2 regions of the Aeromonas sp. 25-AL00135 genome follow, and region 2 is predicted to be linked to the other one. Evidence: riboswitches for the same ligand, from Rfam matches in the RefSeq annotation. Region 2 holds a riboswitch; the other holds the start of a gene.
What was found. Region 2 has a riboswitch for lysine ahead of lysC (lysine-sensitive aspartokinase 3). Riboswitches for the same ligand answer to the same signal wherever they lie in the genome.

Region 1 (3,414 bases), on a different contig from region 2:
CATTGCGAGCGCTTGCTGCTGACATTGAGCCGGGAAGAGCGGGTCAATCCCGAGGTGCTGCCCTATCTGAACCGGATGAGTGACTGGTTCTTTACCGTTGCCCGCTATCTCATCTGCGTGGCAGGGGATCGTGAAGTGCTGTGGGTCAAGGCAGCAGATCGCCCGCAATCGGCTATCTGATATGTCACATTTAAGCGGCAATAAAAAACCTCGCCAAGGCGAGGTTTTTTATTAGCAACGAGATTGAGATCAGATAGCAAAGTCTTCCAGTGATTTGCCTGCTGCCACTGCGCTGGCAATAGCCGAAGGCATACGGCCCTGACCGGTCCAGGTTTTCTCTACGCCATTATCCTGATAGCGATATTTGGCAGGACGTGGTGCCCGCTTGGCTTTTTCTGATTTGCCGGGGTTGGTAGCGACAGCGCTTACCAATTCTGCCGGGTCAATACCGGCGGCTTTCAGCATTTCGCTATATTCGTTAATTTTCCGCAGATGCTCTTCACGGGCCTGACGCTCGGCAGCTTCATCCTGCTGACGCTCAGCAACGATCGCAGAGAGTTTTTCCAGTGCCTCTTCCAGTTGTTCCAGAGAAAGTTCGCGGCAGGTCGCACGCAGACTGCGGATATTAAGCAGTACCTTTAAAAATTCATTCATAGGAGTTACCACGTCGAGTCAGAGAAAAATATTATGTTCCAGCTGATTCTTGCTTGGCGATTTAAATAAGTCAAGCCGGGTTAAATATAATATCCGTGGGGAACATCAATACAGATATTTAATATGGCCTGCAATAGGCTTGGAGATTGGATGCTAATGAAGCTGCAGTAGGTGAAAATAGCGTCAAAACAGGCGTTGTTGCATCATTTGACTACCATTTTTCGACCTTGATATGTTTATCGTGACTATTTAATCAAAAAACTTGCTATAAGCTGCCATCTCGATAAAATGTGCGGCGAATACCTTTAAGTAGAGGCGCGCTGCCTATGAGTATTTGTGCGGAGGGTGATGCCTGTGATGCACAAGGAAAGGAGTCAGCGCCGAAGTGGCCAGGCCATCATACCGGGCTGCTGGTTCTGCATCTAATAGGTGCAGGACTGCCATAGTCATCCACTATGGAGCGCTACCTGAAGGGGCTGAGGAGTATGACCTCCCCATAGGTTTTGTTTCTTTAGATCCTCTCGGTAGATCTCCACCTGTAATCTTTAGGTGCAAAGAGATCATGGACATTAGTCATTTCGCCGACTCCGGTTGGTCCGTTCTTCCCCCCCTGTTGGCTGTCGCGCTGGCGATCATGACCCGCCGCGTGCTGCTGTCCCTTGGTGTGGGCATCGTCACCGGCAGTTTGCTGCTCAATCAGTTTTCGCCCCTCGAATCCCTGCATTACATGTTGAATACCGTGCTCAAGATCTTCTGGGTCGATGGCGCGCTCAATCGTGACAACGTCAACATGATCCTGTTTATGCTGCTGCTGGGTGGCCTCATCAGCCTGATGAGCGTCTCCGGGGCGACCCGTGCCTTTGCCGAGTGGGCCGAGCGTCGTGCCAAGACCCGCAAGGGCGCCAAAGCCCTGACTGGCATGATGGTGTTTGCCTTCTTTATCGATGACTTCTTCCACAGCCTGTCGGTGGGGGCCATCTGCCGTCCGGTGACCGACCGCTTCCAGATCTCCCGTGCCAAACTGGCTTATCTGCTGGACTCTACCGCAGCGCCGGTCTGCGTGCTGATGCCCATTTCCTCTTGGGGCGCCTATATCATCGCTCTGGTTGGCGGCATCATGGCGGCACACGGTCTGACTGAACAGAGCCCCATCGCGGCATTTGTCGAGATGATCCCGATGAACCTCTACGCCGTCTTCACCCTGATCATGGTGCTGGTGGTGATTTCATTCCAACTCGACATCGGCCCGATGCGTCAACACGAAGCGTGGGCGCTGGAAGGCAAGCTGTGGGATGAGTCCAAGGGCCGCCCCATCGGTCTGGATATGGAGAGCCCGGAGGAGAGCAACGGCGGCATGATCGACATGGTACTGCCGATCCTGACCCTGACCGCCGCCACCATCTATTTCATGATCGATTCCGGTGCTGCGGTGCTGAGCGAGAAAGGGCTGCCATTCAGCGTGCTCGGCTCGTTCGAAAATACCAACGTCGGCTCTTCGCTGGTCTACGGTGCCCTGTGCAGTCTGGTGGTCTCCATCGGTCTGGCGATGCGCCTGAAGCTGGGAGCCAAGAACTGGATCAAGGCCGCGCCGCAAGGCGTCATGGCCATGCTGCCAGCCATCAACATCCTGCTGTTTGCCTGGACCATCGGTGCCGTGGTGCGCGACGTGGAGACCGGCAAGTACCTGGCTTCGCTGGCTAACGGCAACCTGCCGATCGAAGTGCTACCTGCCGTGGTCTTTATCCTCTCCTGTGCCATGGCGTTTGCTACCGGTACCAGCTGGGGTACCTTCGGCATCATGCTGCCCCTGGCCGGTGACATGGCCGCCGCCAGCGACATCAGCCTGATGTTGCCGATGCTGGCTGCGGTACTGGCTGGCTCGGTGTTCGGGGATCACAGCTCACCCATCTCCAGCACCAGCATCCTCTCTGCCACCGGTGCCGGTTGCCATCACATCGATCACGTGATGACCCAGCTGCCCTATGCACTGGCCATCGCCTTCGGCGCGGCCATCGGTTACCTGGCGATGGGCTTGATGCACTCCAGCCTGGCCGGTTTCAGTATCAGCGCCCTCTGGTTCGTGCTTTTTACCGGCTATCACCTGAAAAAGGCCAAAGCGCGGCCAGTGCTGGCCACCGCGTAACATTTATAGAGCAAGGGGCCCGCGGGCCCCTTGGTTTTGTCAGGGGCTTTGGTTAGCATGCGCCCCATAAATTCAGTTTCGGAACAGTATCATGGCTTCACTGCACTACAAATTTGCCACCATGAATTCAGGCAAATCCACCCAGCTCATTCAGGCGCACTTCAACTATCTGGAGCGGGGCATGCATCCTCTGGCGATGACGCCAGCCATCGATGACCGTTTCGGGGTCGGGGTGATCAGTGCCCGGGTTGGCCTTGAACTGAAGGTGGACGTGTTCAGCGACAGCTGTGATCTGTTTGAAATGGTGAAAGAGCGCCATGCAAAGAAACATATCGATGTCTTTATCGTGGACGAGGCCCAGTTCCTGACCCGTGAACAGGTCTACCAGTTGGCCCGCATCGTCGATGAGCAGGATATTCCGGTGATGGCCTATGGCCTCAAGACCGATTTTCGCGGCGAGCTGTTCCCGGGTTCCTACCATCTGCTCTGTCTGGCCGACAAGTTTGAAGAGCTGAAGAGCATCTGCTGGTGTGGCAACAAGGCTCACATGAACTCCCGGGTCAACGAAGCAGGGCAGGTGATGCGTGATGGCGAGCAGGTGGAGATCGGCGGCAACG
Region 2 (3,414 bases):
CAGGGCATCTGCCGGTGAAATAATCTGTTCCATGAATTCTGTCCTTGTATAAAACCCTGTGAAATCACACAGCTGACGAAAAGGAGCATCGAAGATAGCAGTTTATCGCGCCGGATCAACCGGCTGGCCCCTCCCCGCTCGCCCCAACGGCCATCTGCGCTTCCAACCATCCTTTCCCGATCTGCACGGCCAAGTCGCCCCGCGTAGACCAGAAACGGCCAAAATCAATATTTAGTCTTGATTTGTGAATTAATTTTCATATATTGAGCCAATCGCTGTTTTTTTATGGAAGAAATATCAAGTGCGTGAACGCGAACCCAGTCTGGTCAATGCCTTCCGGCAATCCACCCCCTATGTCAATGTGCATCGGGGTGCCACCTTTGTGCTGATGATGGGGGGAGAAGCCATCTGCCACCCCAACTTCGCCAATATCGTCAGCGATATCGCCCTGCTGCAGACACTGGGCATACGCCTGGTGCTGGTGTTTGGTTCACGTCCGCAAAACGATGAAGCGCTGGCCCGCGCCGGTATCGAGGCCCAGTATCACAAGCGGATCCGGGTCACCGATGACGAGAGTTTCACCATCATCAAGCAAGTGTGTGGCGGCCTGCAATATGACATCACCGCCCAGCTCTCCATGGGGCTCGCCAACACCCCCATGCAGGGGGCGCGGATCAGCGTGGTGAGCGGCAACTTTGTCACCGCACAGCCGCTGGGGGTGGATGATGGCATCGACTTTTGCCACAGCGGCCGGGTGCGCCGCATCGACGTGGAGGGGATCACTCGCCAGCTCGACCAGAAGAGTCTGGTGCTTATCTCCCCCATCGGCTGCTCGGTCACCGGCGAGAGCTTTAACCTGAGCTCGGAAGAGGTAGCCCGCCGGGTGGCGGTCGACCTCAAGGCGGACAAGCTTATCTGTTTCAGCAGCACCCAAGGGGTGATGGACAGACACGGCGAGGCTATCTCCGAGCTTTTCCCCGAACAGGCCGAAGAGCTGCTGGTGGAGCTGGAACAAGCGGGCGAAGAGATGTCCGGCACCGCCCGCTACCTGCGTGCGGCCATTGCCTCTTGCCGTGGCGGCGTGCCCCGCTCCCATCTGGTGAGCTATCAGGATGATGGCGCCATGCTGCAGGAGCTGTTCAGTCGCGACGGCCTCGGCACCCAGATCGTGCGGGAAAGCGCCGAGCAGGCCCGCGCCGCCACCATCGAGGATATCGGCGGCATTCTGGATCTCATTCGCCCGCTGGAGGAGGAAGGTATTCTGGTGCGCCGCTCCCGCGAGCAGCTGGAGATGGAGATCGACAAGTTCACCATCATCGAGCGCGATGGCCTCATCATCGGCTGCGCGGCCCTCTACTGCTTTATGGAAGAGGCGATGGCGGAGATGGCCTGCGTCGCTATCCACCCCGACTATCGCAACTCCAACCGGGGAGATCAGCTGGTGGCCAAGGTAGCCGAGCGGGCCAAACGGCTTGGCATTCGCCGCCTGTTCGTGCTCACCACCCGCTCCATCCACTGGTTCCGGGAGCGGGGCTTCGATCCGCTGGAAGTGGAAGATCTGCCGGTGGCGCGCCAGCGTCTCTACAACTGGCAGCGCCGTTCCAAGGTTTTGTCAAAGACCATTGCCTAAGTCATTGATCCTGCGTTGAGTTAGCTGACAATTTGAACTTTTTCACAAACTCGATTGACAGTGCAATCCAACGCAGGTTATTTCTAAACGCACTCCACCGCCCTGGTGGAGCCAGAAGAGGAGCGCTGCCCAGGCAGCCCAAGGGAGGACGCCAGCGTCCGGTGAACTTGGGTCAGGGGGAGCAGCGCCGAGACGAGTGAGGAGACTGGTGACCTCAACGTCGGCTGCGGGGGCTGAATCCCCCGGGTTGTCATCGGTAGTGATCATCCCCCACCGCGCCCTGTCAGGGGCGGTACGGGATGGGCTCTGCAGGTGGAGTGCTTCTGGCCGGGATAGCTTCGTTCATTCCTGCCATTTTCAGCCTCCTCCTCTCTTTTTTGCCCGATGGAACCGGAATCTTAAAATAAGACAGGAGTAAGCAATGAGCCCGATCAATGTCGCCAAGTTTGGCGGAACCAGTGTCGCCAACTTCCCGGCCATGAATCACTGCGCCGATATCGTGCTGGCCAATCCCGCCACCCGGGTGGTGGTACTGAGTGCCAGCGCCGGTGTCACCAACCTGCTGGTCGCCCTGGCACAAGGTGAGCTGGACGAAGCGGGCCGCGACGAGCAGCTGGCCAAACTGGCCGGGATCCAGCAGGCCATTCTGGCCGATCTCGGCAACCCCGTTGATGTGAGCGCCCTCATTCATGGCCAGCTGGACGAAATTCGCCTCATGGCCCAGCAAGCCCACCAGCATACCGATGCGGAGCTGGCCGACCGCCTCATCGCCTGCGGCGAGCTGATGTCTACCCGTCTCTTTACCGAACTGCTGCGCCAGCGCGGCGTCAAGGCCCACTGGCAGGATGTGCGCCAGCTGATGCGCACCGACAGCCGCTTTGGCAAAGCCACCGTCGATCTGGCCACCACCCGCACTCTCTGCCAGCAGACGCTGGGCCCGCAGCTGGGCGATAGCCTTATCATCACCCAGGGCTTTATCGGCGCCGATGGCGATGGGCGCACCACCACGCTGGGGCGCGGCGGCTCTGACTACAGCGCGGCCCTGCTCGCCGAAGCGCTCGATGCCGCCAGTATCGAGATCTGGACCGATGTGCCCGGCATCTACACCACGGATCCGCGCCTTGTCACCCGGGCTCGCCCCATTCCCGAAATCAGCTTTGTCGAGGCGGCCGAGATGGCCACTTTCGGCGCCAAGGTGCTGCACCCCGCCACCCTGCAACCGGCGGTGCGCCAGAATATTCCGGTGTTTGTCGGCTCAGCCAAGGATCCTGCCGCCGGTGGTACCTGGATCCGCGCCAGCACAGATTCAAGCCCGCTGTTTCGCGCCGTCGCCCTGCGCCGCCAGCAGGTGCTGGTGACCCTGCACAGCCTCAACATGTTCCACGCCTACGGCTTCCTGGCCGAAGTGTTCGGCATTCTGGCCCGTCACCGCATCTCGGTCGACCTCATCACTACCTCGGAAGTGAGCGTGTCACTGACCCTGGATCACACCGGCAGCCAGAGCAACGGCGAGCCGATCCTGAGCGACAAGGTACTGGCCGAGCTGGGCCAGCTTTGCAAGGTGGAGGTGGAAACCGGTCTGGCACTGGTGGCGCTCATCGGCAACCGGATGAGCGAAGTGAACGGGGTGGGCAGTCAGGTCTTTGACGCCCTGCGCGAGCACAACATCCGGATGATCTGCTACGGCGCCAGCGCCCACAACCTCTGCTTCCTGGTCAAGGAGAGCGAGGCGGGCAATATCGTCAACCGCCTCCATCAGGAGTTGCTGGACAGATCCTCAACCG

Region 1: another riboswitch for lysine. It lies ahead of ACW5XC_RS09385 (Na+/H+ antiporter NhaC family protein); the one in region 2 lies ahead of lysC (lysine-sensitive aspartokinase 3).

What each region holds. Positions count from the first base shown of each region.
Region 1 is NZ_JBSTYQ010000008.1:95,449-98,862, reverse strand. It holds gene ACW5XC_RS09395 (cob(I)yrinic acid a,c-diamide adenosyltransferase) at 1-180, shown strand, start outside; gene ACW5XC_RS09390 (H-NS family histone-like protein) at 250-654, opposite strand; lysine riboswitch at 957-1,128, shown strand; gene ACW5XC_RS09385 (Na+/H+ antiporter NhaC family protein) at 1,217-2,797, shown strand; gene ACW5XC_RS09380 (thymidine kinase) at 2,889-3,414, shown strand, end outside.
Region 2 is NZ_JBSTYQ010000005.1:95,497-98,910, reverse strand. It holds gene msrA (peptide-methionine (S)-S-oxide reductase MsrA) at 1-33, opposite strand, end outside; gene argA (amino-acid N-acetyltransferase) at 302-1,630, shown strand; lysine riboswitch at 1,738-1,961, shown strand; gene lysC (lysine-sensitive aspartokinase 3) at 2,052-3,414, shown strand, end outside.